DNA from 4 places in the Paenibacillus sp. AK002 genome. Region 3 is predicted to be linked to each of the others. Evidence: riboswitches for the same ligand, from Rfam matches in the RefSeq annotation. Region 3 holds a riboswitch; each other region holds the start of a gene.
What was found. A riboswitch is a leader RNA that binds a small molecule or an ion and turns the genes downstream of it on or off. The one in region 3 is predicted to bind cyclic di-AMP.
Positions count from the first base shown of each region.

Region 1 (7,558 bases), 790 kb from region 3:
CGGCGAGGTCGATCATCGTCATGACCATCTCCACCTCATGAAAGCCGTCAGGACGCTTATGGAGTACATCCAGCATCAAATTGATTTTGGCCGGTGCTTTTTCGTATATTTTCAAGAACGTTCACCTATCCTTAGCTTTCCCATATGCTTGAACTTAACATATTCGAGGAAAAACATCTAATGCCTCTATATTAACAAACTCAGGCTTTGAAGTCATGGGACCGTTTGATGACGTTTACGATGCACCGGCTTTAAGAAAAACGCCTATCGACGCGTATAACGTAAGCTGTTCCTGCGAGTCGGGAAACTAAAGGTGAAACAAACAGGGCCTTCCGCTTAACCGGAAGACCCTGCTGCGATGCGGCCATACTCTTACAGGTCGGATTTGCGGGCTGCCCGCTCGGCGAGCTCAATCGCCCGTTTTACCATGTTACCGGCATCCTTGGCCTTAATGCCTCCCCAGCCCTCTTTTTCCACGGTGTCGTAGAATCCCAATTCTTTAGCCAATTCGGTCTTCAATTGATCGGACATGATGCTTCGTCTTCTTCTGCTCATCAATCCCGCCTCCTTGGAAAATGTATTGAGTATGGCATGAACAGCATCCCGCGCGACGCAGCGGCCTTCCATGGGCCCTGCGCATGCTTAAGTCTCCGTCACCGCGTATAGAACGGCTGGGATAAGCTTCGCGCAGCTTTAGTATGCGTTCAACCCTTCCTTGTCATCCCTCCGGAAGGATGGCAACAAAAAACAGCCTCCCTGTAAGCGGAGACTGCTCTCATGACGTATCGTTATGACTTGATATAGGTGATTCGCATCTCGTTGTCGTCACCGGTGACCATGATCTCCACGGTTTCGGTCAAAATATCCGCATAACTGTAAGACACACGTTTAAAAGTTTGCTGGTCTTGGTCCAGCTTCACAATGAAAACAGAAGGGTACGTTTCTTCCAAAACACCAGTACGCTCGACGGTCTTCCGACGGCCACCGTTTGCCCGAAGCGTAATTTTTTGCCCTAAATGGGCATCGAGACTGCGTTTGATTTCCAACAGCGCATTTTTAGCCATTGTCGACGACCACCTCTTTCCTTGTCCATTATACCGAAGATCACATCATTTGTCAATTCAAAAACATTAATTATATCAGCATCAAAAATATATTGTCAATGTATTTTTTTTGACCCTGCCATTCTCGCGCTCATTTGCTTTAATATGTGCTAAATTGACAAGCTTTATGTATTTTTTCTGACAACTTTCTTAACGAATGGATAGGAAAAATAAAAAAACCCCAGCGAGTGGGGTTCTTCTTGGTCCATTCTCCAGCGGTTATGGGAACCTCTGATCGAACGGATTAGGAGCCTAGCTGACTGAAGGCGTAACCTTCAAGGTGGACAAATCCTGCAGCTTGGGCAGACCGATCCGGTAGCTGCCTCTCGTCTCAATTCCGCCTACGCCCTGGCTGCCGCTGATCGTATGATGGACCACGTCATGGATGTTCACGGTATCCCGGACCGACGTATAGGCCGCTTTAGCGGCGACGTAGACGGGATCCAGCGCATGGATGAGGATTCGCCCCGGCGAGCTGGCAAAATTGGCCCCAGCCTGCAGCAGCGCCTCAAAATGCGATTGGCACGCTCCGGCCACGATGACCAGGGAATCCAGGTTCCGCTCATATTGACGCGCCACTTGAATCGCCGTGACGAAGTTGTGGGAATTCTTATAGCTGTCCAGGCTATATAAATCGTATGGCTGACGTCTCTTCAGAACCCCATCATGCCCTGTGATCACAACGATATCAGGTCTTACCCGCGGAAGAAGACGATATAATGAATCGGCCATCCCCGACTCATTGATATAATGGCCTTCCGCTGGGACCCGAAGCTGGTTGTACAAGGTCATGCTCTTCTTCAGATATTGGGGATCTCCATCCAAATGCAGCACCTTGCCCGGCACGTCAAAGTATCCTTTATCCGCAAGCTGGCCGCCTTCAATATGCCGCAGGCTGGCCAGTTGACGCTCGCTCTGCTCCTGTCTTTGCTTCTGCAGGCGGTCCAGCGATTCATTGGCTTTGATCTGCGCCTGCTTTGTTCGTTCGCTTAAGGTGGGATGCGGGACCGTAACCAAATCATCAACGGGAGCATCGGCCAGTAACCGGAATTCCGTCCCTTTGATGACGATATTATTATTTTGCCGCATGCCTTCTACCCGGAACGTTACATCGCCGCCGTAGGATTTACGAACGACCAAGTCTCCCAAGTTCATCACAACATCACCCCTACCCTATGGTATGGGCTACTGTGACTATTGGTTCTTGTTCAGCGCCAATTTATCGCGCGGAGGCCATTCGTAAGCTCCAGGGACTCCCGAAAGGGTGCGTCAACGGATATTGGCGCCGAACAGCACGTTGCTAAGCCGCGCATACTCCTCAATGCTAAGCGTCTCTCCGCGCCGTGAAGGCTCGATTCCTGCTTCCTGCAGCAGCTGCTCCAGCCGTTCGCGCCCCTCACCCGGGAAGAACCGGCTCTTCAGATTGTTGGCAATCGTCTTCCGTCGCTGTGCAAAAGAAGCCTGGACCACCTCGAAGAAGAAGCGTTCGTCTTCCACGCGAACGGGAGGCTGTTCCCGGACCGCCAGGCGAATCACGGCCGACTCGACGTTCGGCTGCGGAATGAACACCGTGTGCGGCACGATGCAGACCAGCTTTGGCTCGCTGTAATATTGAACGGCAATGCTGAGACTTCCGTAATCCTTGCTTCCCGGTGCAGCGGCCATCCGTTCGGCCACTTCCTTCTGAATCATCACCACGATGTTCTCCAGCGGCAGCTTCTCCTCCAGCAGCTTCATGAGAATCGGCGTCGTCACGTAATACGGCAGATTGGCAACCACGCTTACCTTCGATACGTCCCCGAAATCCTGACGGAACAGTTCATGAAGATCCACCTTCAGCACATCCCCATGATGAACCCTCACGTTCCCGTAGGGCTCCAGGACTTCCTTCAGGATGGGAATCAGGCGCTGATCGATTTCGACTGCGGTGACGGTTCCTGCCGTCTGCGCCAGCTTCTCCGTCAGTGCACCGATGCCAGGCCCGATCTCGAGCGCGCCCTTATCTTCATCAAGTCCTGCAGCTTCCACGATTTTGTACAAAATATTCTGATCGATGAGAAAGTTCTGGCCCAGACTTTTCTTGAAGGAGAATCCATGGCGTGAGATGATCTCCTTCGTCCGTCTTGGTGTTGATATATCCTCGATCCGACTCATTGGCTAAATGCCCCCTTCTTCCAGCTGTGCAAGTGCTGCCAGAAATTCTTCCCGCGATATTTGAAACATGGCCAATCGTTTATGGAACTGCTTGCTGTTGCAGTATCCGATGCCCAGCAGATTACCCATCGCCATCCGTCTTGCCGCGGCCTCCGGGTGAGCCGATAATCCCGCCTCCAGCAGATCCTCCAAACTGATCAGGCTCTCTCTACCCTCAAAAGACGTGTGAACCCGCTCCAGCGCGCGCCGTATCGCCTCTGGCGAGGCATTCTCCACGCCGATATCCCCTTTTCGGGTAGCGTCCGCTTCCGGGATGAAGGCGTGCTTGCAGCCGGGTACGCCCCGATCCACGATTTTGCGGATTCGTTCTCCCGCATGGTCAGGGTCCGTCAATATGATAACGCCTCTGCGCTCCTGGGCAAGCGCTATGCGCTTCAGGATTTGTTTGTTGATCGCTGAACCGCCGGTTTCGATCGTATCGGCCTCTACGGCCCGTTTAATGGCAACGGTATCGTCTCTGCCTTCCACGACAATCACTTCTTTAATCATGCGTTCGTTCTCTTCCTTCCTAAGCCGAGCAGGCCTGTACAACGTTAAGGTTCAACCCGTTTAGCCTTGATTACTCCGGTCTTAACAAAACAAAAGAAGAGGAAATATTCCCTCTTCTTGATCATCATATATTATAAGCTAAATAGTATAGCATTAGAATGGCAAAGTAAATTGGAATTCATGCGTCTAGTTCAATTCAGGTTTAACCGGACCGATCACGTAAACGGTGCGACCGCTCTTCCGGCCGAAATTCATGGCCGATTTCAACGAATCGTAATAGACATCGATTTTGTTGCCTTTGATGGCGCCGCCCGTATCTTCAGCACGGCGGAAGCCAATGCCTTCGATGTAGACCCACCACCCGATCGGGATGATGTTAGGATCAACGGCGATGGTGCGACCTTCCGTAACGCGAGTGCCGGATGCGGTACGCGTACCGATTCCTTGCTGCTCGGCCGAATACGCCGTCATCGACACGTTGTTCAATACCTTCTTGTATTTAAAATCAACGCCTGCGCGGGAGACCACGTTGTTCTCCACAGCCTTGGCGGTCGTTACTTTTTTCGTGCCGGACAATTTAGCCGGTGTAGCTTTTACATCGGTGGCTGCCGCCTGGACGATAACAGGCTTCTCCACTTTTTTCGTACCTACGGCAATGATTTTATCCTTTGTTCTGCGTTCAATTTCTTGGGAGACCTTCGTCTTGGAAACCAGCTTGCCATTGTGGTAGACCTTCTCGTAATGGTTCACCATAAGACCAGGCTCGCCCCGCTGAATGACGCGGTTATCGCCCTTTTCAAGCGATGGATCGGCCGTCTTGATCACACGGAATTCGCGGTCTTCCGTTTCCTTAACTTTTTGCTTCGTGACGCGAACGACATGGATATTCATATTGCTGGTCAGCTTCGTGTCTTGCGACGGTTGTACTATATCTTCACCCTGGATCGTAACGCCAGCCTCTTTGAGTACATGATCAACTGTATCCTGGGATGTAAATATGGTTTTGGTTTTGCTGCCTACCGTAACGTTGACTGGAATAGCTCTGTCAATAATAATTCGGTCTCCGTCCCGGATCGCGCCGTTCAGGGGCATCGAAATTTGATCTTGGGGACTCAACGTGATCGCTTGCTCATCCAGCAATTCCTGCAGCAACGATCCACGTGTTTCCACCGTAGTGACCCGGCCGTCGACGACAAGCTGAACTTCCTTGCCTGCCTGGTCATGTACAACCAACGATATGAGAAGTGATACCGTAACGGCACCCATGGCGCCGAGCAACATCAGTTGACGCAAATTGTCATGCTTCCATCTCAATGCGTAAGACATGCTGGATGATTGTGATTCATGGGTTTCTTCAGGTTGAAAAATGCCCACTATTCCATCCTCCTTCATAGTCCCGCCGTCTAGGTAAACGCATGAATGCATTTGACGTGACTATAGCAATTTTTCTCACAGGGCGCCCTGCTATCTATCTACACCCTGCGTCAATTCCCGTCTTCCGTCCATCTGCCATCACCTCCTGTTTACCAAGAGTATGATGGACCCGTCTCCATTATTCAAAAATAAAAGAAGCCATTGAAAGAGTACTAGAGGCTCTAACGTGGCTTCCTGATGAATGAAATCATGGAAATGGTATGCACGAGATTTCCCCTCTTATTTCGCTTACGGAGTTAGCTGTCGGGTTCGGACGTAAGAGAGACGCCCTATATCCGGATGCCCGCTCATGGCGAGATCCTTCAAATTCACCCCAAAGACCCGAAAAAGAAATCAAATACAGCTTCGTGCATCCAGACCAGTATGCACCGCAGTATCGGTTCCCCCGTTCTCCAGAATTTCGGAGATTAAGCGAGACGGTTCATGAAATATTCGGCTGCGATCTGCACATCGCAGCTTCTTATCACTGAAAAGATGATATCCTGTTTGTATGCAGGTTGTAAAGCAACATTCAACCACATTTTCTCATGTAAAAGGTTAAAATATTGTAATATCAACGCCTTTTCTGATTAAAAAACTTTAATTAATCGAAAATGCTCCCTTTTTCATCGCTTTTGCTCTTGTTTTCGTTAAATACCAAATCGTTCCAGTGCATTTTTGGTGGTAATTTGGGCCAATTCCTCATAGGACAACCCTCTAATTTCGGCCGCCGCCTCCGCCACCAATTTTACATATGCGGTCTCATTTCGTTTCCCGCGGAAGGGATGAGGTGTCAGGTAAGGCGCGTCCGTTTCGATCAATAATCGATCAAGCGGGACCTTTGCCAAAACCTCTTTGGGCTGCTTCGCATTCTTGAACGTAATCGGCCCCCCAAACGAGATATGGAATCCCATATCCAGGCACATTTTTGCCGTTTCCCAGCTTCCGGAGAAGGAATGCATGACACCGCCGACCTCGGAGGCTTTTTCCTCACGCAAAATGTTAACGATATCTTCATGCGCATCCCGGTTATGAATGACAATGGGCATGTTCAATTCCCGGGCAAGCCCGATCTGGCGCCGAAGCACACGGTGCTGCACTTCCTTGGGGGACGTATCCCAATGATAGTCCAAGCCGATCTCCCCGATTGCCACCACTTTCTCGTGACTGCATAAAGAGGCGATCCAATCCAGGTCCTGATCCTCCATGGTGATCGCATCTACAGGGTGCCAGCCTACCGCTGCATATATAAAATCGTAAGTCTCGGCCAGCTTCATCGTGGTCGGGATCGTCTCCCGGTTAAATCCGATATTGATCATCCGCGTAACGCCGGCTTCAAGCGCCCGCTGAATTGCAGCTTCCCGGTCTTCGTCGAATTGGGGAGCGTCCATATGAGTGTGCGTGTCGAACAGCATACTATCCACACTCTCCTTCCTGTCGTTTCTATGTCGTCTATTTTCCATTAGTTGGTTGAATGCAAGGGTATTAACGGTTGTCCTGTTATGCCTGATTTAATGCTGTTGTTTGAAGACGCCGGCGATCCTCTCCGGCATTTGACCCAGGAGCGGGCCCACCTTCTCCTCCGGATAATAAAGATGATACCGCCCTTTATGAATGCCGCTGATCGAGCGTACGATATCGGATACCTCCGAGATTTCCCTCAGCTCGTCATGCCGGTCGAGAAGGAGAATCTGTTTCTCGTTAAGCGGCATATCGGAATGAACCTTATCATAAGGAAGATCCGTTGGAAAATCAATCTCCAGGTCATATTCCGGATGCAGCCCCACGGCCCGGAACGCTTGACGGATCCCGTCGATGGTTTCCAGATCGATGTTGTCGATTTCTACGTATTTGTAGAGCTTCCGGTGCATGAAACGGCCGCATAATTCGCTAAGAAGCGGGTCTTCCTCTTCCGTCCATTGCAGAAAGGCCGTTTGAATCAAGGCTTCATCAAGGCGCAAATATTGATGAACGCCGATATTCCCCGAAAACAGCGCAGGCAGCGGCTCGATCATGAACCGGAAAGCATATCCACGGTCATGCAACTCCTTGGCACGGCGAAAGATTTGACGCAGGATGATTTCGGAGCTTCGGGTGACGGGATGAAAATACACCTGCCAGTACATCTGATACCGCGACATGAGATAATCCTCCACCGCGTGCATGCCCGATTCCTTCACGACGACCCGATCCCGGTACGGCCGCAGCATCCGCAGGATTCGGTCGATGTCAATCGTTCCATAATTGACTCCCGTATAGTAAGCATCCCTTAGCAAATAATCCATCCGGTCTGCATCCAGCGGACTAGTGACCAGATTCATGACAATCGGCTTATCGTA
Region 1 is NZ_CP096377.1:25,530-33,087, reverse strand. Features, by position in the region: gene ispE (4-(cytidine 5'-diphospho)-2-C-methyl-D-erythritol kinase) at 1-115, opposite strand, end outside; gene M1D70_RS00160 (small, acid-soluble spore protein, alpha/beta type) at 373-555, opposite strand; gene veg (biofilm formation stimulator Veg) at 789-1,064, opposite strand; gene yabG (sporulation peptidase YabG) at 1,356-2,258, opposite strand; gene rsmA (16S rRNA (adenine(1518)-N(6)/adenine(1519)-N(6))-dimethyltransferase RsmA) at 2,373-3,257, opposite strand; gene rnmV (ribonuclease M5) at 3,261-3,806, opposite strand; gene M1D70_RS00135 (3D domain-containing protein) at 3,993-5,180, opposite strand; cyclic di-AMP (ydaO/yuaA leader) riboswitch at 5,450-5,664, opposite strand; gene M1D70_RS00130 (TatD family hydrolase) at 5,870-6,634, opposite strand; gene M1D70_RS00125 (HD domain-containing protein) at 6,731-7,558, opposite strand, start outside.
Region 1: it holds a riboswitch for cyclic di-AMP, as region 3 does, so the genes downstream of both, M1D70_RS00135 (3D domain-containing protein) here and ehuB (ectoine/hydroxyectoine ABC transporter substrate-binding protein EhuB) in region 3, are expected to answer to the same signal.

Region 2 (7,558 bases), 1.9 Mb from region 3:
AGAAGGAACGGATCATTCTGAAGGGGGATCTGCCGAGCCCGGTCAATCCGCCGACAGGCTGCCGATTCCATACCCGCTGTCCTTCCTGCATGGAAGTATGCAAACAGATTACGCCTGTATACCGTGAGATTGAGCCGGGACATCAGGTGGCTTGCCATTTATATGACGAAGAAATCATGAAAAAGGCGTAACAGGCATCGATTTTCTCATAAAAAGGAGGTAAGGGCTAGATATGAACATCACCATCGATGAAGTTCAGTTGGCAGATACTTCGATTTATGCGGTTTATGAGGGGGAAGAGTCTCATTACCGCGTAACGGAATCCCGGAAGCAAAGCATGACGCTGACTTGGTTCTATGGACGTTCCGAGCACGAGTCGGACGATCTCGTTGCCGGAATGGGGCCACGTTCTAACCTGACTTCGGAGCAGGTGAGAAGAACGGGCGCTTCAGCCGCGAGAGCGCTGCTCAAGGAGAATAAATCAAGCGCAGTGCTGATCCGCCCGGCATCCCGCGATGTCGGAGCAGCTTCGCGGATTTCGGCGGAGGAAGAACTCCAAGCGTGGTTGGAAGGCTGGCTGTACGGATTATATCAATTCAATAAGCATCGCGGGGTTACGGCCAATCTGCAAGCCCTGTCCCTTCATCTTCGACAAGAGGACTGGGAGGGGCTTTCCCGTGAAGATATGGAAGCCATCATCCGGACGGCGGAAATCCGGATCGAAGGAACGCAGCTCACCCGAGACTTGGTGAATGAATCACCTGAGACGTTAAATCCGGAGGCGTTTGTTGCGGTCGTTGAGGATCGTTTCAAAAAAGCGCCCGTAGACCTTCACGTATACCGCGGACAAGAGCTTCATGACCGGCAGATGAACGGACTGATCGCCGTGGGTGCCGGCAGCAAATACGAGCCAGCGATGATCGAGATTTCCTACAATGGAGCGGAATCCGGGAAGGAAAGCCCTCATATCGTGCTTATCGGCAAAGGCGTTACCTTTGATATGGGCGGCATGAACGTTAAGATCGGCCGAGACATCAGCGATGCCCGCATGGATATGGGCGGCGCAGCCGCCGTCGTGGGCGCCATGGATATTCTGGTGTCGCGGAAAGCTCCGGTACGGGTTACGGCATTGATCGCCGTAGCGGATAATTTATCGGGGCCGGATGCGATGCTTCCCTCTTCCGTCGTTCACTATCCGAACGGCCTGAGCGTTCAGGTAGCGAATACGGACGGAGAAGGAAGATTGATCATTGCGGACGCGCTGTTGCACGCAGCCCATCTTAACGCAGATAAGGTGATCGATATCGCTACTCTTACCGGCAATGTCGGTGCGGCATTAGGCTTGGAGATTGCCGGCATTTGGGGTGATCAAGAGATAACGGCCGATTTGGTCGAGATCGGGGAGCGCAACGGAGAGCGCCTATGGCCCATGCCGCTAATGGACGAGTATGAATCCGAGCTCAGAAGCGATTATGCCGACCTGAGGAATGTAGGCACGTCGACTTTGGCAGGCGCGATAACGGCTGCGTTGTTCATCCGTCATTTTGTTGCGGAGACCATGAAATGGGTGCATATCGATATGGCAGGCACGGTCCAGTATAAACGGGAATTCCCTCACTCCGCGGCAGGGGCTACCGGCTATGGAGCCAGGCTGCTGGCGGACTATGTGGAGAAGCAGTTTCGCCCTGCATAAGCGAACCAACGACAGTAAGGAGTGAAGAACATGCTGCTTGAAATTATCGCAACATGCGTGGACGATGCCATCACAGCCGAGAAGAATGGCGCGGACCGTCTGGAATTGATCACGGCGATCACCGAAGGCGGGCTCACGCCGGGCATCGGTCTCGTGGAAGAGGTCGTGAAAGCCGTTCAGATTCCGGTCCATGTGATGGTAAGGCCCCATAGCAGATCCTTTGTGTATAACTCGCTGGATATAGCAACCATGGTTGCGGAGGTGAAGGCGATCCGCAGGGCGGGTGCGGCTGGCGTGGTCCTTGGCATGCTGACTCCGGAAGGAAAGATCGACGAGGCCGCCTTGGCCCAAATGCTGGAATGGACGGGCGATATGCAAGTGACATTCCACCGGGCTTTTGATGAATTGGAGGATCAATTCGAAGGGCTGCGTACGTTGCAGAAATACTCGGCCGTCACCCGCGTCTTGACGTCGGGAGGACCGCAGCCGGCACCGCAAGCAATCCCAAGGATCCGCGAGCTTGTGGAACAAGCCGCAGGCAGCGGGCTAAAGATATTGGCCGGGAACGGCCTGAAGTGGGAAATCATACGCGATTTCATCGACCAGACCGGCGTGAGCGAGGTTCATTTCGGCTCAGCTGTCCGGTATGGCCGATCAGGGCTGAAGCCCATTGATCCGGTCGAGCTGCGATCATTGGCTGATAGCTTACATCAATAGAAGTAGCAAACCTATCGGAAACAGGTGAACAAAAATTGCAAACCGAATGGAATAAACAGCAAGAATTTGTGGTTGGCGTTGACCTTGGGGGTACGAAGATCGCGGCAGCGCTCTTTGATTCCGAAGGACAGCTGCTGAACCGGGAGCAAATGGAGACAGCCGGAGCGCGTACGGCCGAGGAAGTGGTCGCTAGAATTACGAACATGATTCGCAGCGTGTCGGGCGGCCACCCGCTTCGAGGCGTAGGCATGGCTTCGCCGGGAACGGTTAACAGCCGGGAGGGCATTGTCATTCACGGCACGAATTTGCCGGAATGGACCAACGTCCCTCTCAAAGCCTGGATGGAACGTGATCTGAATACGGAAGTACAGGTGCTGAATGATGCCAATGCAGCCGCATGGGGCGAATATGTAAGAGGTGCCGGCCGAGGGTCGACGAATATGGTTTACGTGACGCTCAGCACAGGCATCGGATCAGGCATCGTGCTGGATGGCAAGCTGTTTCTGGGCAGCAATTCCTTTGCGGGGGAGCTTGGGCATCATATCATTGATCCCAGCGGTCCGCAGTGCAATTGCGGCAGCCATGGCTGCTGGGAGGTGTTTGCTTCAGGAACGGCCATCGGCCTGGCAGCATCCCAGCGGATGCTTACCCAACCCAGCGTTATTTCCGAACTGGCCGCAGCCGATGGTGGCGTGAACGCCAGGCATGTATTCGAGGCTAAACGTCTTCATGACCCCGTCGCAATAGAGGTCATCGATCGCGCCGTCTATTACATGGCGCTTGGACTGGTTAACGTCATTCACAGCTTCAACCCCGATCGCATCGTGGTTGGCGGGGGTGTGAGCAGAGCAGGGGAGCTCCTATTCCCGCAGCTGCGGGAAATGACGGATAAGCTGGTCATGCCGTCCTATCTAGGAACGTACGAGATCGTTCCTGCGGGACTGCGGGACGATGTTGGCCTGGTGGGAGCCGCAGCCTTGTTCCAATAATATATTCATAAAGAAAAGGCAACAAAAGCCGCCCTTCAAGGGCGGCTTTCTGATTATTTCATGAAGAGAGCGGGAAACGGAGCGATCCTATTTGCGTAAGAGAAGTCCGTAACTTGTGACAGGTGATAGGCGTAAACCGTAAGCCGTCATCCGTTTTCACTGGAGTCGAGTTTTTGGTTTCCTATTAGGTTTGTTTGTATCCGACAAACAATAAGCGGTTGCCCGCACTTTCCCGCCCGCCGACGGTAACCGCCGGCTCCAAACCCGCACGCGAGGCGGCCTGCAGGCTTGGAGCCGGCGGCTTCCGCTATTCCATATATTTTGATGCGTCGAACGTAATCATGCTCGTATGGTTAGCATGTTCGATCAGTGAGGAGAGCCTGGTCACTTCGCGTTCCTTCTTGCGCGCCTGCGCCTGATAAGCTTCCGGATCGTATAAGGCCACGTTAAACAGCGTTACGGCGCCATCTCCGCTTCCCCGGCTGCTCTGGCGCTCCAGCTTCTTGCGGGAGCCGAGATGGGCAAGCTGTCCGATATCGCTGCGCATTTGTTTGGCGAGCTCGATCGCCTCCATGATGGTCATGTCGGAGCCGTTCCAACTAATGGTCTGCGTCGTGTTGGAGATTGCCATCAGCAGATCCAGCTTTCTGTAATCCCCTGCGGCGGCTTCGATCTCTTCCGTAATGGCATCCACGCTGCGTGCAGGATACTCCGCCGTTTCCCCTTTTTCAATGATCGTGCTGCTGTTGTTCAAACGTTCCGACATCAATTGATTCATAAGACGGTTGATTGCTGCCCGGACTGCCAAAGCTTCAGCCATCGTGATTTGACTCATAAGCGAAGGATCACCTCTTTGATTTCTTGTCTGAATATGTAAACGTTCCGAACTGCCAAAAAGTTGCACGCCCTTTAATAAAACGTCGCCGGAGGTTCGATGGAGAGTTACATAATTGTCATGAGTATGTGAGATGCTGTACTGAAAATACATGAAAATTTTCAGCCCATACGACATTGATTAACATATAGTGATAGATTTCTAGGATATTATTGACAGCATCCTTGCTTGTATACTATATTAAGAGAAGGTTACAAAATGTTAATGAATTTTGCCGAATTTCGTTTGTGAAAACGGGGGAACCGTCTTGGGTGAATTATTCTTGTACCATAGAGAGTATAGGGAACCTTCAACCGAACCCTTAGCTAACTCCGTAGGCATCGAAGGAGAGAACATATTTTGAAGAAGTTTGTCATCACATTGCTTGGGTCTGCAATTATTTTTTCTTCAGGTGCCGTATCAGCCTATGCTGATCAACAACCGAATTTTCAGCATCAAGTGAAGCAATTGGTAGGAACGCCTTATAAATGGGGCGGAACAACGACAAGCGGATTTGATTGCTCCGGATTTATTCTGTATATGTTTAGAAATTTCGACGTAGATCTTCCACGCACATCCCAGAGTCAGGCTAAAGCCGGGGTTCATGTGGATCGCGAGGACCTGAGAGTCGGAGATTTGGTATTCTTCAATACAAGCGGCAGCGGCATTTCCCATGCGGGCGTTTACATTGGAGATGGACAATTTGCGCATGCTTCCAGCAGCAAGGGCGTAAGAATCAGCAAGCTTAGCGACTCGTATTACGAACCGCGTTATGTTACGGCGCGCCGCGTATTGAGTCAAGAGAATTATGCCAAACTGGTAGGAAGCGCAAGCTAATTGGAACAGGTAGTTTAGAGTTCGATACATAACCGGAAAGCCTGACAAGAGATGATCTTGTCAGGCTTTCTTTTTTTAGAGAAAATTATAATTTGGGATTCTGCGAAAAGATTCACTAGATTATTCCTTTACGACAGAGGCATTCACGGCGGCTTCCATGCCATTATTATAGGAACGGAACAAGCCCAGACGCCAGAAGGCGGCACCTTTCAGATCATAGCGTTTGGCCAAGCCGAGCTTATCGTCGACGGATGTGGCGGTTTCGCTGCTTAAGCTGATGCCGAGCAGGAGCTTCTGCTTAGGAACGCCTGCCTGAAGTGCCTGCTGAATGGCTTGGTCCACCAAACTGTTGGGCTCAGGAACCTGGGCTTTGGTGCCGACCGGATTGTACTGATACGCCATGACGATAAGATCATCGGCAAGGGAGGCCAGCGTCTTGTAATCATAGCCTTTATAGGCGCTGTTCAGTGGCGGGACCGCTAAGGACAGAGCAATGTCGCCGGGCAATGCCGCTTTCAATTGCTTGACGTAATCATTCAGCAGCTTCTGCTGCTTCGCGGCATCCAGTTTAAAACCAAGCCCTTCGAAATCAAGCACCACGCCGCCGAATCCGTTATCCGCCACCGCGGTCGTGATGCCTTCAATGGACTTTTGGCGAAGGCTGCTGTCGCTGAGGACTTTGGTTAATTCGCCGTTTCCGTCCAAAGCGTAAACCATAAGGTACGGTTTAATCTCCCGATCCGCTGCATCCGCAACAATCGATTGCGGAGTCACGTCGCCGGCCGCCGCAGGCAGACGATACTCGTCGCCTTGAAGCGTAAACTGACCTTCCCGATCAATGCGGCTCCAGCCGAAGGCGACTGAATTCATGGATGGTACGAGATCCCGCTCTTGGAAAGATTGCAAAGCGTAAAAGGCTCTTAGATGCATTTCGCGCTGCGGCGACACGAGGGAAACCGTGCGAGTCGCCTGATTCCAGCCGACATTAACGCCGAATTGGCTGCTGAACGAGCTCAGCGGAATCAGAACGCGGCCTTCCCGTTGGACAGGGGGAGCGGCTAGCTTTACTTTTTTACCGTTGACGGTTGCGCTCGAGCTCCCGACTTGAAGCAGCACTTCCGTCGGTTGACCCTTCACCTTGCCAATGGCCTTCACCGTTTGCGTCTTGCTGTTCCAAGTGATTTGAATGCCCAGCGCTTCACCGACCGTCCGGAACGGCACGTAGGTGACCCCTTTGTCTATCCTGGGAGCCGCGTCGAATGTAAGCGCAACATCATCCAGCGTTACCGAAATGGCAGGCGCAGCGTGTACCTGGCCGATATGGGGCGCGGTTCCGAGCAGAGATAAGGCAAGAACGGCAGCGACGGCTGTTTTTCCTATTCGTCTATGCAGCATGCTAATGTTTCCCTCCAACCCAATAAAATAATAGAATGATATTCATAGAATATGGAATTTGCTCTAGCATACGCTAGTATAGCAAAATTTTCATAGAGTTCCAATTGCATGATGTCATAGAATCGATAAGAGTAAGCTTGTTGATTTTTTAAACTTTCCAGTATAATAATTGAAGGAATTCATACATAACCTGATGATTACATGCATAGGGGGATAAAGGCGTGTTTAAATTCTGGAAAAACAAAAAGGGCGGGAACAGCGGAGAGAATTCGTCGCTCCCGGCAGCGGAAGAGAGAATGGAAGCCGTGCCGGACCAGATCATCGAGCTTACGGGCCGCGAGGTTCAGCGCAGCGTGGCCCCTGTTCTGGGCATAACGGTGCTTGACTTGGCCGAGCGGAATGAGGTGGATTGGAACTCTTTTTGCAAAAGAGGGACGTGTGCGCGCTGCCGCTGCATGGTGGTGGAGGGAATCGAGTATCTGTCCGAACCCAATCTGGCCGAAGAACGGCGCCTGGATCCGGAAGAAATCGAAGAGGGGTACCGTCTCGGATGCCAGAGCAGGATCGAAGCGGTCGGCCCCGTCAAAATCAAGCATGCTCCATACTTTTGACGATATAGAAGGACATATAACAGTAATATAAATAAAGCAGGCAGCCGTACCATTGCGGCTGCCTGCTTTATTGAAAGGAAAACAAACTAAAATTCCTTCACTCCACGGCCATTTTGCTCTGTTCCCGGAACGAGCTTGGCGTTTGACCGGTAATTTTCTTGAATAACATCGAGAAATACTTGTCGTTGCCGTAGCCGACTTGGGAAGCAACCTCATGCACCGGCATTTCGGAATCCGCCAGCAGGCGCTTGGCCTCTTCAATCCGGCGGGATATCAAGTAATTGAAGGGGGAATCGCCGACTTCTTTTTTGAACAGATGGGATAAATAATGCTGGCTGACATACATCGTATCGGCGATGTCCTTGAGGCTGATGCTCTGGGTGTAGTTGGCGTCGATAAAGTGCTTGGTCCGCAGCGCGATTTCATTCTTGCCCTTCAGGGA
Region 2 is NZ_CP096377.1:4,334,448-4,342,005, reverse strand. Features, by position in the region: gene M1D70_RS19135 (ABC transporter ATP-binding protein) at 1-191, shown strand, start outside; gene M1D70_RS19130 (leucyl aminopeptidase family protein) at 233-1,693, shown strand; gene M1D70_RS19125 (copper homeostasis protein CutC) at 1,724-2,410, shown strand; gene M1D70_RS19120 (ROK family protein) at 2,446-3,399, shown strand; gene M1D70_RS19115 (hypothetical protein) at 3,707-4,234, opposite strand; cyclic di-AMP (ydaO/yuaA leader) riboswitch at 4,497-4,630, shown strand; gene M1D70_RS19110 (C40 family peptidase) at 4,634-5,110, shown strand; gene M1D70_RS19105 (stalk domain-containing protein) at 5,231-6,505, opposite strand; gene M1D70_RS19100 (2Fe-2S iron-sulfur cluster-binding protein) at 6,727-7,116, shown strand; gene M1D70_RS19095 (AraC family transcriptional regulator) at 7,214-7,558, opposite strand, start outside.
Region 2: it holds a riboswitch for cyclic di-AMP, as region 3 does, so the genes downstream of both, M1D70_RS19110 (C40 family peptidase) here and ehuB (ectoine/hydroxyectoine ABC transporter substrate-binding protein EhuB) in region 3, are expected to answer to the same signal.

Region 3 (7,558 bases):
GATATCGTTATGATGCGAAGCCTGATTCCAGTCCAGAATGAAGCGAACCTGCATCGCATAAACGGCCTCGCCTTGGATGCGCAGATGCGTGTCCCGCCAATACCCAAACCTGGAGTTGAGGCCCAAGTACTCGTCCCCGACGTTGAATCCGCCGACATACCCGATATTGCCGTCGATGATCGCCAGCTTTCGGTGATTCCGGTAATTCAGCCGCAGGTTAATGAAGCGCAGCTTGGACGGGAAGAAGGCCTCGGCTTCTCCGCCGGCTTCGCGGAATGCCTTGAAGAAGCCTTTGGTTAGTTGACGCGAGCCCAGCTCATCGTATAGAACCCGGACCTTCACGCCTTCCTTAGCCTTTTGGGTCAACAGGGAGATCAGCTTCTTGCCAAGCTCATCGCGGCGGATAATGTAGTACTGAATATGTATATAGTCTTTGGCTTCCTCGATATCCTGAAACAACCGTTCAAACTTCCTGCGTCCATCCGTAAAAATTTCAACATGGTTGTCGTCCGTAAGGATCGCCTGGTTCTCGTTGATATGCATATGGATCAAATCGCTGTTGTCCGCCGCCGCTTGATTGGTAAACGGGTATTCGCCGTTGTTCATCCCTTCCATTTGGGACAGCAATACTTTCTCGATGCCGGTTTTTTGCAGATCGTCCCAATGAAAGAGACGAATTCTTCTTAAATTCTGGGCGAACAGCAAGTACAGCACAAAGCCCAGAATCGGGATAAAGGACAGCACCAGCAGCCATGCCCAGGTGGAGCCGGCATCCCGCCGTTCCCTGAAAACCACGAACATGGAGAACACGATATTCAGAACGATGATCAGACCAAGAATGATGGATGTAACATGCATGTTTATGATATCCTCCTACACTATAGCCTTGCCCTAGCAATCCTTCATATTATACGTGAGGCGTTAGAAGAAGTATATATCGGCGGCATGGAGTGAAACCGAAAGGTCGTAAAACGTTGGCGGCTAGGATAAGGCCTCTCGTAACGAATATAGAAGGAGCCATTTGAATCCGTACTCGTTGTCATGATACGATGGTGAAAAAATAGGAGAAGGGGCATGCTTTTTGCTGAAAATGAACAAGTTTTTCAAATTGTGTCTTGCCGTGATCCTGGTGCTGACCATCATTTATTTGGGATCGCTGGTGGATTTTATATTCAGACCCGTACTTTCGTTCTTCTCCATCATCCTCGTGCCGTTAATGCTGTCGGGATTCTTCTATTACCTGCTCAGACCGCTGGTTGATCTCCTCGAAAAACGCAAGCTAAATCGCTCGCTGGCCATCCTGCTCCTGTATGTCGTGTTCGCGGGCATCCTTACCGGCTTTATCCTGGGGGTATGGCCATCGCTGCGCGATCAGATCGTGGCTCTCGTACAGAACGCTCCAGCCTTGTTTGCCAAGCTTGGCGAGCAGCTTCAGGAATTGGAGAATAACGGCTTTTTCCAGGACATTTTTCCGGAGAACGCCAACCCGCTTACACAGCTCACCGATTATTTGAATCAAGGCTTCACGTTCCTGACGAATTATATTATGAATCTGTTCTCGTTCGTGTCGAATTTTGCCATCGTATTGTTTACGTTTCCGATTCTCCTGTATTACATGTTGAAGGAAGGCGGGAAATTCGGGAAGATGGTGGTCAGCTTTTTGCCTGACCGATTCAAGGGCGAGGGAGCCTCGGTGCTGGATGAAATCAACAATGCACTCAAAGGCTTTATCGTAGGCCGGGTTCTCGTCAATTTGGCGCTGGGGGTTCTGATGTATATCGGATTCCTGATTATCGGCCTGCCTTATGCGCTGCTGTTGACGGTCGTGGCGGTCATCGCGAATTTCATACCGTTTATCGGCGCCATTCTATCCTCGATCCCGATCGTGATTATCGGCTTTATTCAGTCCCCGGGAACCGCGATCTGGTCCCTTGTCGTCATTCTGGCGGCCCAGCAGATTCAGGATAACCTGATTGGTCCGTATATCTTCGGCAAACAGCTGGCGATCCATCCCATAACGATCATTATCCTGGTGCTGGTGGGACAGGATCTTGGCGGGATTATCGGAATTCTGCTGATCGTACCAATCTATATGATTATTAAGATTATCGTTACCCGGGTGTATCAGCTGTTCTTTAAGGAGAAATGGCAAAAAGCTTAAGCGTGGGATAGGGAGGCGGCCTTTAGCCGCATATTAAAGCCGCCCAAGAGCGAGGAATCGTTCTTGGCGGCTTTTTATATATTTGGGGTGCACAAGAGCTTGACAACGATAAGAAAATTATATAATCTCTAATTAGAGATATTCAAAATAAAGATTATTTATGGTTTATGGCTCATCCATCATGCAAAACGGATTAAGAACGGAAGTAACGGGTTTCGATACAAACGGTGAGGGAGAGATGGGATATGGCATTACATACGGCAGGCATTCATCATATTACCGCTTATGCGCAGGATCCGCAGAAGAACGTTGATTTTTATACAGGCGTGCTAGGACTCAGAATGATAAAGAAGACCGTGAATTACGATGCGCCCGAGGTATATCATCTGTATTTCGGGGATGAAGGAGGACAGCCCGGAACGATCATCACTTTCTTCCCTTCCTCCGCTTCGCGAAGAGGGCTGCGTGGAGGAGGACAGGCAGGATATACGACCTTTGCCGTTCCTGTAGGGGCCCTGCCTTATTGGGAACAGCGGCTGCGGAGCTTTGGTGTTCCTGTCATGAAGGCTTTCCGGTTTAACGAACAATACCTTCAATTCTCCGATCGGGACGGACTTTCGCTAGAGTTGGTGGAGCGGGAAGGCGGTCCGAATAACGGCTGGTCCGTGGACGATATAACATCGGCTACAGCCATTAAGGGATTCGGCGGCGCGGTTCTGTTCAGCAGCAAATGGGAGGAGACGAAGAAGGCGCTGGAGAATGTCATGGGACTGACCTACATTGGAGAGGACGTCAATTATGCCCGGTTTCAAGCTGCGGGCCACTTCGGCAACGTGATTGATCTGCCGATGCGGGATATCCCTTTGGAAGCCGGAGGTGCCGGAACGACCCATCATATCGCATGGCGGGCTCAAGATGATGGGGAGCACGGCAAATGGCATGAATGGGTGAAGGAGCAGGGCTTTCGCCCTACGGATATCAGGAACCGTAACTATTTCAAAGCGTTATATTTCAGGGAACGTGGTGGGATCCTGTTTGAGATCGCAACCGATCCGCCCGGATTTACGGTGGACGAAGACCTGGACTCGCTGGGGGAACAATTAAAGCTTCCTGCCTGGTTCGAACCGGAGCGTGCCCGAATCGAGCAGGGGTTGGAGCCTATACAAGTCAAACATACAGGAGAGGGGCAACTCAAGTGATATCCATTGACCCGAATACCCAAAGCGAACGGGACACATACAAGCTGCTGATCGGAAGCGTCGTTCCGCGTCCGGTCGCTTTCGTTACGACATTATCGGCGGATGGCGTGCTGAATGCGGCCCCGTTCAGTTACTTTTCCATTGTGTCGAGCAATCCCCCTTTGCTGTCGGTTTCCGTTCAGCGAAAGAACGGTGCACCCAAGGATACGGCGAGAAATGCCATGCAGAGCGGCGAGCTTGTCATCCACATCGTGGACGAAGATACCGTTGCAGCCGTGAACGAAACGGCGGCGAACCTGCCTCCGGACGAAAGTGAGCTTGACCGAACCCGTTTAACCCCGGTCGTTAGTGACGTTGTTAAGGTTCCCGGCATTATGGAATCCAAGATTCGCATGGAATGCGTGCTGGAGCAGGTCGTCACGTTGGATGGTACGGATCAGCTGCCTGCCGCTGATCTATTGATTGCCCGCGTCGTCCGATTTCACGTGTCCGAGGAGCTCTACGAGCATGGCCGGATTGACGCATCCAAGTTGAAACCTGTGAGCCGCATGGCAGGAAATATCTATTCGACCCTGGGAGAGATGTTTACGATTGAGCGTCCGGTCTGACAGGGCTTGAGCTTGAATAAGGTTATTGCTTTGCGACTGTTATTTAGCGAACGTCCTTTTTATTTGATAGTATGCTGGTCATTCATTAGGAAACGGGGTATCGGAATATCATGGTCGGTTTTTGCCCATTCTACATGAATGGATAGCCGGTTGATGAATTTACAACATAGGAGTGATCAACGCATGAGATTTGATTCCAAGGTTGTCATTGTGACGGGGGGCGCCAGCGGGATTGGCGAAGCGGCAGTCAGACTTTTTGCAAAAGAGGGAGCCAAGGTCGTTATCGCGGATTATTCCGACCAGGGCCAAGCGGTTTCCGACGAATTGAGAGGAGCCGGCTTTGAAGCGCTGTTCGTCAAAACGGATGTAACCCAAGAGCAGGAAGTCGCGAATATGGTGAATCAGACGGTACAGCATTTTGGCCGTGTCGATGTATTGTTCGCGAATGCAGGCATAGCCCATGATGCTCCTGCCCATCAGTTAACGATGGATAATTGGCAGAGAACGATTGATATTAATCTGACAGGGGTCTTCCTGTGCGATAAATATGTCATTCAGCAAATGCTGTCCCAAGGAACCGGAGGGGCGATCGTAAACTGCGGCTCGATCCATAGCCATGTCGGAAAAGCAGGGGTAACCGCCTATGCTTCGGCTAAGGGAGGCGTCAAGCTGTTAACCCAGTCGCTCAGCGCAGACTATGCCTCCAAAGGAATCCGAATCAATGCCGTGTGTCCGGGATATATCGATACGCCGCTGATCAAGGGAAGAACGGAAGCGATCACGCAGCACCTGGTCGGCCTTCATCCGATGGGCCGTTTGGGACAGCCGGAAGAAGTGGCCAAAGCCGTATTGTTCCTCGCCAGTGAAGATGCCTCCTTCATTACGGGCACGAGTCTGCTGGTGGATGGCGGCTATACCGCGGTATGACGAGAAAAGCCCTGATGCTAAGCATCGGGGCTTTTTGCAAGTCATTCCAGGCGTTGTTATCGGACTTATTATGGAGTGTTTCAAAAATTTTTTTCGGCCCCGTATTTCAAATGGGCAGACTTCCTGATCCGGGGCTCATTCATGGCATTAAACGTATATGTCATGAACGATTTCCGCAAGACCCGTCAAATGCCTGCTATATAGCGGAAAATGGAGCATGGATTCCATGACCAATCCGGTGTATGGACAGCCTTAAATAAGGTGTTCAAAAGGCTCGATATTTTCGTTGCAAAAACGGTATTTTCACTTCTGAATTTCCAGAAAAAGCGGTTAAAGGGGTTTGACTTTTCCTGAGCTTCCCTTTATCATGAACACACGCTTAGTTTCCGGCATACATATTCCGGAAAGCGGGGGAACCAGTTTCACCAGGGGCGAGTCACTTGGAATTCACGAGTGTAGGGTACCATCTTACCCGAGTCCGTCAGCTAACCTCGTCAGCAGTGGATGGGTCTTGCATACATAATGGATGTTCATACAAAAGGCCCTTTATTCTCTATAGGGGCCTTTTCTCTATTTTTTGACCCCCTGCTGGCGGAGCTATGTCTAGATCCCCTGTTTGGTGGTCTTTTTAGCATTCAATTACAGAGGAGGGGCAACGTCTGCAAATGTGGAATGAATTGAATCGATCAGACGGCATTGGGTCAAAGCGTGCAAGGAAGCCGATGAATCATCTTCCCTGAAGCCTCGTCCCATGCACGGGTATCTGAATGTCCATATATCCAAGTTAACACATGTGCTAACACGGATAATTTCGTCATGCCGTTTTTTTAAGAAAGTGAAAAGCTATTACGAAAGGTTGTGGAAGGTTTTGAAGAAAGTGGTTGTGCTGGTGTTGTCCGTGATGATGGTGGTACTGCTCGCGGCTTGCGGCGACAAAGGAAGTACGCTGGATCGAGCCATAGAGCAGGGATATATCACCGTAGGGTTTGCGAACGAGAAGCCGTATGCCTACAAAGAAGCCAATGGGGAGCTCACGGGCGAGGCGGTTGAGATTGCCCGCGTTATTCTGGAGCGTCTTGGCATCAAGGAGATGAGGGGGGAGCTAACGGAATTCGGTTCGCTGGTCGCCGGATTGCAGGCCGATCGGTTTGATCTGATCACGGCAGGCATGTTCATTAATCCGGACCGCTGCTCTGCCGTCCTGTTCGCGAATCCGGAGTACAGCATCGGGGAAGCCCTTGCGGTAAAGCAAGGGAATCCGATGGAACTCGGAAGCTATGAGGACATTGCCAAGAATGAGCAGGCCAAGGTGGCTGTCATGACCGGCGCGGTCGAAATCGGCTACATGGAGAAGTCGGGCATTCCTGCGGACCGGATCGTACAGGTCCCTGACCAGGCTTCGGCGATCAGCGCCCTCCAGGCCGATCGGGTGCAGGCGATTACCATGACGGGGCCGTCCCTGCAGGCGATGCTGGATTCAGCCAGCGACGACAGCATCGAACGCGTGGCCGATTTCGAGCAGCCGGTCATCGACGGCGAAAGCGTTCGCGGTTACGGGGCTACGGCTTTCCGCCAAGCGGATACCGAGTTCCAGGAGGCTTATAATGCAGAGCTTGAAAAGATGAAGGAGTCGGGCGAGCTGCTGGAAATTTTGCAAGAGTTCGGGTTCACGGAAGAAGAGCTCCCGGGTGAGATGACGGCCGCTGCGCTCTGCGGGGAATAGCATGCCGAATTCTTGGATCGATTTTCTTCCGACGCTGCTCAAAGGAGCAGAGATCACGATTATCGTCGCGTTCTTTTCAGCCATCCTGGCTATCGTGATGTCCTTTGCAGCCGGATTGTGCCGGCTGTCGAAGCTGTGGATCGTCCGCACGGCGACGGTCGTGTACGTCGAAGTTTTTCGGGGAACCTCCTTGCTGGTGCAACTCTTCTGGTTGTATTTTGCCCTTCCATTCATCGGCATCGAGCTTCCGAAAATGCTGGCGGCGATTCTCGCGATCGGACTTAATTTCGGCGCATACGGCTCCGAGATTGTTCGCAGCGCGGTGCTGGCCGTTCCGAAAGGACAGTGGGAAGCTGCCGTGGCGCTTAATATGAGGCCTTGGCAGAGGTTGTGGAACGTTATACTGCCCCAAGCGTCCCTGCGAATGCTTCCCCCGTTTGGGAATCAGCTTGTGGAACTCATCAAATCCACCTCGCTCGTTTATTTCATCACGATGGCGGATTTAACGTATCAGGCGATGGTGCTCCGCAACAATTACATCTCCTGGACCACCGAGATTCTGGTGCTGCTGCTCCTCATGTATTTTGTCATTGCGACGCTCGTCTCGATGGCGGTTCGACTGCTGGAGCGCAAACTGACCGCGGGGAGGCTGTAGCGGATGTGGGATTGGAAATATGTGTTTGAAATACTGCCGCAGCTTCTGAGTGCATTAAAAATGACGGTATGGGTCACACTCTGTGCTTTTGTGGTGGCATTGATTATCGGGCTGCTGCTTGCCTTTGCCGCGCGGAGCAAATTTAAGCCCTTGTCGCTCATAACCAAAGGAATCATAGAATTTATTCGCAATACCCCCTTGCTGGTACAGGTGTTCTTCCTGTATTACAGCTTGCCGCTGCTGACGGGCATTTCGATTCCGGCCTTCTATGCGGGAGTCATCGGC
Region 3 is NZ_CP096377.1:6,193,167-6,200,724, reverse strand. Features, by position in the region: gene cls (cardiolipin synthase) at 1-858, opposite strand, end outside; gene M1D70_RS27970 (AI-2E family transporter) at 1,082-2,161, shown strand; gene M1D70_RS27965 (ring-cleaving dioxygenase) at 2,407-3,360, shown strand; gene M1D70_RS27960 (flavin reductase family protein) at 3,357-3,968, shown strand; gene M1D70_RS27955 (SDR family NAD(P)-dependent oxidoreductase) at 4,152-4,895, shown strand; cyclic di-AMP (ydaO/yuaA leader) riboswitch at 5,262-5,408, shown strand; gene ehuB (ectoine/hydroxyectoine ABC transporter substrate-binding protein EhuB) at 5,764-6,618, shown strand; gene ehuC (ectoine/hydroxyectoine ABC transporter permease subunit EhuC) at 6,620-7,273, shown strand; gene ehuD (ectoine/hydroxyectoine ABC transporter permease subunit EhuD) at 7,277-7,558, shown strand, end outside.

Region 4 (7,558 bases), 1.3 Mb from region 3:
GATTACTTCCGGCCTTGGAGATATGCAGGCCGTGCTGAATGAGGTATGGGAGCATCTGCTGCCGGCGATGGGAGCAGATCCGCTGCCGGCCGATGCCGATGCGGAAGCCTCCCTTGCCGGAACGCTGCAAGCGCTTAAGCTGGATCCGCCAAGCGAGGAGGCGTTATCTCCGATTGAGAAGGACGTATCCGGGATCGTCTATGATCTCGAAGAGAACGAGGAGAAGCTTCATTCGTTCTCCATCCGGTTTGAAGAGGATGGCGGGGTGATGGAGCTTACGGGGGAACATGGCGTCAACTCGATTGCCCTTGGCCGGAGCGAGTGGAAGTCGGGAACCACGAAGCTGATCATGATGGCGGATAACGAGTATGCTGCCTCCATGACCTGGAAGGATGACCGGACGCTGCAGCTGATCGTCAGGCTGACCGAGACGCCGTTCTACTTAACGACGGAATGCACCTTCAGCGAGGAAGGCATTCATCTTGCCTACTGGATGAACCAATCGTTTGAAGGCAAGGTAGTCCGGGAGATTAAGGGCAAAGCCAGGGCATAATGCCGATAAAACAAGGTATCAAAAACCTCTCCATGATCATGGAGAGGTTTTTTTGGCATGCCGTATTCAGAACCGTTCCGACACCACCTTCGGCTGCGTGAACAAGAGCAGGTAGTCGCGGCCGCCGGCTTTGGAATCCGTGCCGGACATATTGAAGCCGCCGAACGGGTGGGTGCCCACCAAGGCGCCGGTGCATTTCCGGTTCAAATACAGGTTGCCGACATGGAAATCGCGCCGTGCCTGCTCCAGATGCGCGCGGTTGTTCGAGATCACCGCGCCGGTCAGCCCATAATCGGTATTATTGGCGAATTGAATCGCTTCGTCGAAGGAGGCTGCCTTCGTGAAGGCCACCACTGGGCCGAAGATTTCCTCCTGGGAAATACGGGCAGTGCTGTCCACGTCCGCAAAAATCGTAGGCTGAATGAAATACCCCTCCGGATCGCCCGGAAATCCGCCGAGTACCAGCTTGCCCTCGCTTTTACCGATTTCGATATAGTCGAGAATTTTACGGTACGCCTTATCGTCGATGACGGGTCCCACCTGAGCCTCGGCATGGGAGGGGCTTCCGATCACCAGCTTCTTGGAGCGCTCGATGACCTTCTGCAGCACGGTATCATAGACGTCCTCATGCACGATGGCTCTGGAGCAGGCGGAGCATTTCTGGCCGGAGAAGCCGAAGGCCGAAGCGGTAATCGCATCCGCAGCAAGGTCCAAATCGGCTTCGTTGTCCACGATGATGGCGTCTTTCCCGCCCATTTCGGCGATGACGCGCTTGATCCATCGCTGCCCCGGCTGCGTTTTGGCCGCACGCTCTTGAATTCGCAGTCCAACGTCGCGGGATCCCGTAAAGCTGACAAACCTGGTCAAAGGGTGATCCACCAAATAATCGCCCACTTCCTGACCCGGACCAGGCAGGAAGTTAACGACACCCGGAGGCAGGCTGACTTCTTCCAGAAGCTGCACGAATTTGGCGGCTATGACCGGGGTGGTGCTCGCCGGCTTCAGCACAACGGTGTTGCCGGAGACGATGGCCGCCGTGGTCATGCCGGCCATAATCGCGAGCGGGAAGTTCCACGGCGGAATGACGATGCCGACGCCAAGCGGGATGTAATCGAGATGATTCTCTTCCTCCTCGTGGACCGTCAGCGGCTGGGGCGCGCTCAGGCGCTGCATTTCGCGGGCATAGAACTCCATGAAATCAATCGCTTCGGCCGTATCCGCGTCCGCTTCGGCACGCGTCTTGCCGGCTTCGAGGGTCATCAGCGCGGAGAACTCGAGCTTGCGCCGCCGCATGATCGCCGCGGCCTTGAACAGGTAGCGTGCCCGCTCATTCGGCTCGGTGTGCTTCCACGTCTCGAAGGTACGCGCCGCCGTCTGAATGGCTTGCTCGGCAAGCTCGGTATCCGCTTGGGACACCACGCCGATAACCTGGCGTTTGCGCGACGGATTGACCGATTTTGCGGTACGTTCCGTATGGATTTTGGCACCGCCGATAACCAAGGGGTACGATTGGCCAAGCTCGGCTTCGACCCCGGATAACGCCGCATCGTATAACCTGTTGTTCCACTCGTTGTTGAAGTCCATAAATGGTTCGTTCCGAAAAGGTGCTCGCATGGGAGGCCCCTCCTTAACATGATATGAATCGAAGCTTCAGGCCGATGGTCCAGCTGCGGATCGTCATGGTGGCATGGTTAGCATCTCCTGGTGAAAACCTCTATTTAAATATGTATGTCTTCCTGCATGCCGTCATGATTTTTGCATATGAGTTAGATAGAGTGCATTTTGGTTTACCTTGCAAAGGGGGCGCGCGCATGGACGGAACCGAGCTGTACCGTAAAGTGATCCTGACGGTGTCCGGCAATAAACTCGTGAAATGGCTGTCGATCAAGTACGGCCGGAAATTGGCTGGCCGATTCATTGCCGGCGATACCTTGGATGAGGCGCTGGACGAAATCGAGAGGCTGAACGCGAAGGGCATTCTCGTTACGCTGGATCATTTGGGGGAGGGCATTACGACGCTGGACGAAGCGGCCGGGTACCGAGAGGAATATTTGAAGCTGGTGGAAGGGATTGCGAAGCGCGAAGTGCAATCGAACGTATCCTTGAAACCGACACAGATGGGCATGGCCCTGGACCCCGAGAAGGCTTACGAAAACATCAGGTCAGTGGTAAGAAAGGCAAAAGAGTACCGGAACTTCGTTCGCCTGGACATGGAGGATTCGCCGTATACCCAGGCGACCATCGATATGACGCTCCGCCTCCATAAGGAGGGGCTGACGAATGTGGGGACCGTGATGCAGGCCTACTTGTTCCGTACGGAGGAGGACGTGAAGAACCTGCTCAGGGCCGGCGTTAATCTGCGGCTGGTGAAGGGGGCGTACAAAGAACCGGGGACCATCGCCTTTCAGCAGAAGCGGGAGGTCATTGACAACTACAAGAAATTGATTAAAATGCATTTCGACCAAGGTTCCTACGTCGCGATTGCCTCGCATGATGACAACATCATCGACTGGGTGAAGGTATTTGCCGAACAGAGTCGCATCGACAAACAGGACTATGAATTTCAGATGCTGTACGGACTGCGGATGAACGATCAAGCAGCGCTTGCGCAGGACGGCTACCGTATCCGGTGTTATATGCCCTACGGAACGATGTGGTATCCGTATTTCACCCGGCGGCTGGCGGAGAAGCCGGCCAACCTGATGATGGTGCTTAAGAATATGTTCAAGTGAGCGCGATCCGATTAAAGAACCCCGTCAAAACCGCCTGATGAAATAAGTGGCTTTTTGACGGGGTTCTTTATGGTTTCAAAAAAACAGCATCAGACTGCCTTGAAGTCTGCCATTCGTGTATTAACGGCTGAGCTGTCGATAACGTCGAACCGACATTGGAAGGAATATCGCAATTAGCGCGATAGGCCATACGATCGACAGCATGACCGAATGCTCTGACATCCACGAGTTTCCTTGCCAACCCGGATTTAAGAACAGTTCCCTGGCTGATGAAGACGTTGCCGATAACGGATTCCACTCGGCGATTGCCCCTAGCCAAGCCGGCATCGTAGAAGGATCAACGAAGACGTTCGACAGAAATCCCACTGGCCAGACCAACAATTGTACGGCGGATACGATGTGAGGGCTTTTGGCTATCAGGCCAATGTAAATGCCGACCCAAAGCAACGCAAACCGGAGAAGCAGTAGTAGCAATACCGCTAATAAGGCATTGCCCAAGCCGTCATGCCAACGCCAGCCCAGCAGGAGACCGGATGCGATGAGCACCGCCAGCCCGATAACAGAGTTCAGCATATCAGCAGCACAACGTCCGATTACAACGGCGGAAGCGTTCATGGGCATCGAACGAAAACGGTCTGTTACCCCTTTTGAAGCATCTGAGGTGACCGCCATTACGGTGCTTTCTACCCCGAAGAGCATCGTCATGGCATACATGCCGGGCATCAGGAATTCAAAATATGCTCCCCCATCAGGGACGACGATCGCTCCACCGAAGAGCAGACCGAACATGAGAACCATCAAAACGGGAAATAACCAGTTGATGATGATAACGCCTGGTTGTCCCCGCCAGTGCAAGAGTTCGCGTTGAGCAAGGACCCATACATCACTGATCGTATAACGGAATCTCGTTCCAAGTGAGTGGGAGACTGCAGCAGGTTCGATATCTTGTGGATTGGGAATCATTCTGCCACCTCCTGTGTCTGCAAGACTTCTGGCCTGCCCGTAAAGTGGATGAATACTTCATCGAGCGTCGGCCTCCGCAGGACAATATCTTTAGGTTCAATTCCGGCATCGGAAAAGGCGGCAGCAGCTCTAACCAGCGATCCTGTGCGGTCCGTCACCGGCACGCTTAACCGGTTCCCGGTTTCGTCAATCATAATGGACGGCCCGGCTATCTGCTGGAGCATGGGGATGGCGTTGTTGAAGTCATGGCTATTGTATAGGACGACTTCCAGCCGATCCCCGCCGAAGGAGGATTTCAGTTCATCCGACGTTCCCTCGGCGATGATGCGTCCGGATTTAAGTATGGATATGCTGTCGGCGAGTTGATCGGCCTCCTCTAGATATTGGGTTGTCAGCAGCACGGTGGACCCCGCATCTCTCAAAGATCGAATGGATTTCCATACCTCCTGCCTGGCTAGGGGATCGAGGCCAGTCGTCGGCTCGTCGACAAAAAGAACCTCCGGCGACACGATTAAGCTTGCAGCCAGATCAAGGCGCCGCCGCATGCCGCCGGAGTATTTAGCGACCTGCATATTTCCGGCATCGGTAAGCTCAAATTGGTTCAACAATTCTTCTGCGCGCGATCGAGCTTGCCTTGAGGTTAATCGGCTTAAACGTCCGAACATTTCTAGATTCCTCCTTCCCGTAAGAAGTTCATCGATGGCGGCATACTGACCAACCAAGCCGATCTTTTCACGTACCCTGTGACCCTGGGTTTTTACATCAAATCCGGCAACGGCCGCACTCCCGCTGTCGGGCTGGAGCAGCGTCGTGAAGACTTTGACGGCTGTCGTTTTACCGGCCCCGTTAGGGCCGAGTAGTCCGTAAATCGTTCCCTTCGGAACTCCTAGGGTGAGTCCGTTCAGTCCGGGTCCTTCCTTCAAGCCTCCGTAATGCTTGGTTAAATGATGGGCTGCTATCGCAAGCTCACCTGATACCATGGCTTAGTCCTCCTTCAATGAAACTCGAGTGAGAGTGGCAGAGATGAGATATCATTGGCATGCCAACACCATCTCGTACATCATACCGTACAGTGTACGATTTGTGTGTGCGCTTTGTCAATCCTTGATTTGGAAGCCCATGTATAAATTCGGGATGTTTCATTACGTAAGGCGTTGTATGTTAAAATGTCGATATATTAATTTCGGATAGGAGTCAATGCGGATATGAGCGTTAACAAACGAGGAAATGATCCTGCTCGAGGCTTGAATCTTCTGTGGGGCCCTCAGTCGGTTCCGGGACGCACGGGGCTGACGATTCGGAAAATCGTGTTGGCAGGGATGGAAATCGCGGATGTTGACGGCATCGAGCAGTTGTCGATGCGCAAAGTGGCAGAGCGGCTAGGCGTAGGGGCTATGTCCTTGTATACCTATGTTCCCGGGAAATCCGAGCTGCTGGAGTTGATGCTGGATACGGCGAACGCTGACCTATACGCCTCAGAGAATATTTTATCGGACTGTAAGGGAGATTGGCGCGAAGCGGTCCGTTTTATCGCGAAGACGAATTGGGATCTTTGCATGAGACACCCGTGGATCGTGGATTTAACCGGCAGGAGACCGGTTCTAGGCCCTAACTTGATTCTGAAGTACGAGCTGGAGCTACGTGCTATGGAGGGTATCGGCTTGACCGATATCGAGATGGACTCTACCTTATCACTCATACTTATGCATGTGGAGAGCTGCGCCAGATTGAGAAACAGCATGGTCTCTACGCAAATCAACACGGGAATGGACGACGATGAATGGTGGCTTAGCTATTCGCCGGCTCTGGCAAGAATTGTGGAGTGGGAGAGGTTTCCGGTTGCATCCCGCGTTGGAGAAGCTGCCGGTCAGGCACACCAGAATGCATACAATCCGGAGCATGCTTATGCTTTTGGGTTGGAGCGGATCATCGAAGGAACCGGAGTATTAATTGAGAACGGGAAAACTGCCCAATCCAAGGGAAACGGGGACAGTAGCTCTCTGTAGCTGCTGTCCCTAGAAATGATAATACGCCTCCGAGCAATCCATCAGGAAGGAACGCTCCAGCGGCAGACTGCCTAACCGCTTCCGGCTAATGTGCTGATGCTGATTGGCCTCTAGATCGGCGAGGGCCGATACCGCCAACAGCATCCGTACGGATCCCCATTGCTGCTTTTGGACATAGCGAATGGCTTCCATCACGTGCATGCCTCTCAGCCTTGAGAATACGGATGCCCAGCGAACCAGATCCGCAAACTCTCTCGTGCTGGGCAGCGCATATTCGGCATACCCGGATGCGTTTTTACAGCTGATTTTGAACAAGCCGCAGTTCCTGCTGTGATCGCTCCAGGGGATAAAACGTTCAGCCGAACCCCGGTCGAAACGAAATATCTCCATATGGCGGATAGTCTCTTCACCTAATGCAGGCACTGCGGTTTCGATGACGGGTGTAAGTGCTGCCTCGATGAGTTTCGTCATGATATGATCTACGCTCCTTTATAAACATGTTATATGCACGGCAAATAGGCCTGGTGAGCAGAGATACCCCGCTCTCCAGGCCTATTTATGGTTAGAGGCCCAATTCCGGCGGCCGCTATGCCAAAGCTTGGACGGTATTCTCTCTCAAAACGCTCCTACGAGGTTAGCTGACGGATTCGGGCTGAGAGCACCCTACCACTGGGCCCTTTCGATCCTTGGCGCAGCGGATTCACCCCATTCACCAATCGAAAATTTGGCGATTTTGGTTCCCCCGTCTCCCGGTCTGTCGGGAGCTCAGCGAATAACATGTGTTTCTTAAATAGATGCACTGAATCATACGCCGGACGAACGCAAAAGTAAATGACCGTTTGTGACGCGTACACTCTGAAAATAGATGAAAACGGCAAAAGAAAACGCGTACAAACCATCCTGTCATCTATTATCGTGGCAAAATCTCGGTATCTCGTTGGATTGCGATAAATACGAGAAAACAAGAGAAATACATAGTATAGAGCAGTATTCGGAAGATAAAAACGAAATACTGCTTGGTTCCTGTTCGACACAACGCCAGATGTGTTTTTGCTCACATTTACATCCTGCAGGGCCGGTCGTATGATACGAACTATGAGTTGACGGTCATCAACGACCAAGGCTTACGGACAGTCGTTCCATAAAGATCTAAAGGCAGTGTGAGAGCTGCGCCGGGTTCATTATGGATCGAATCTTAGGAGAAGGTACCATGGGCCTTGCTGAGATTTGAAGGTAGAGGCGACTCTCACCGCGTAAACCTCCTGTCGCTGCTGTTATGCCCAGTCGGACGACAAGTCAAATCG
Region 4 is NZ_CP096377.1:520,148-527,705, forward strand. Features, by position in the region: gene M1D70_RS02210 (serine hydrolase domain-containing protein) at 1-553, shown strand, start outside; gene pruA (L-glutamate gamma-semialdehyde dehydrogenase) at 620-2,167, opposite strand; gene M1D70_RS02220 (proline dehydrogenase family protein) at 2,365-3,285, shown strand; gene M1D70_RS02225 (ABC transporter permease) at 3,406-4,248, opposite strand; gene M1D70_RS02230 (daunorubicin resistance protein DrrA family ABC transporter ATP-binding protein) at 4,245-5,228, opposite strand; gene M1D70_RS02235 (TetR/AcrR family transcriptional regulator) at 5,454-6,254, shown strand; gene M1D70_RS02240 (hypothetical protein) at 6,264-6,725, opposite strand; cyclic di-AMP (ydaO/yuaA leader) riboswitch at 6,860-7,035, opposite strand.
Region 4: it holds a riboswitch for cyclic di-AMP, as region 3 does, so the genes downstream of both, M1D70_RS02240 (hypothetical protein) here and ehuB (ectoine/hydroxyectoine ABC transporter substrate-binding protein EhuB) in region 3, are expected to answer to the same signal.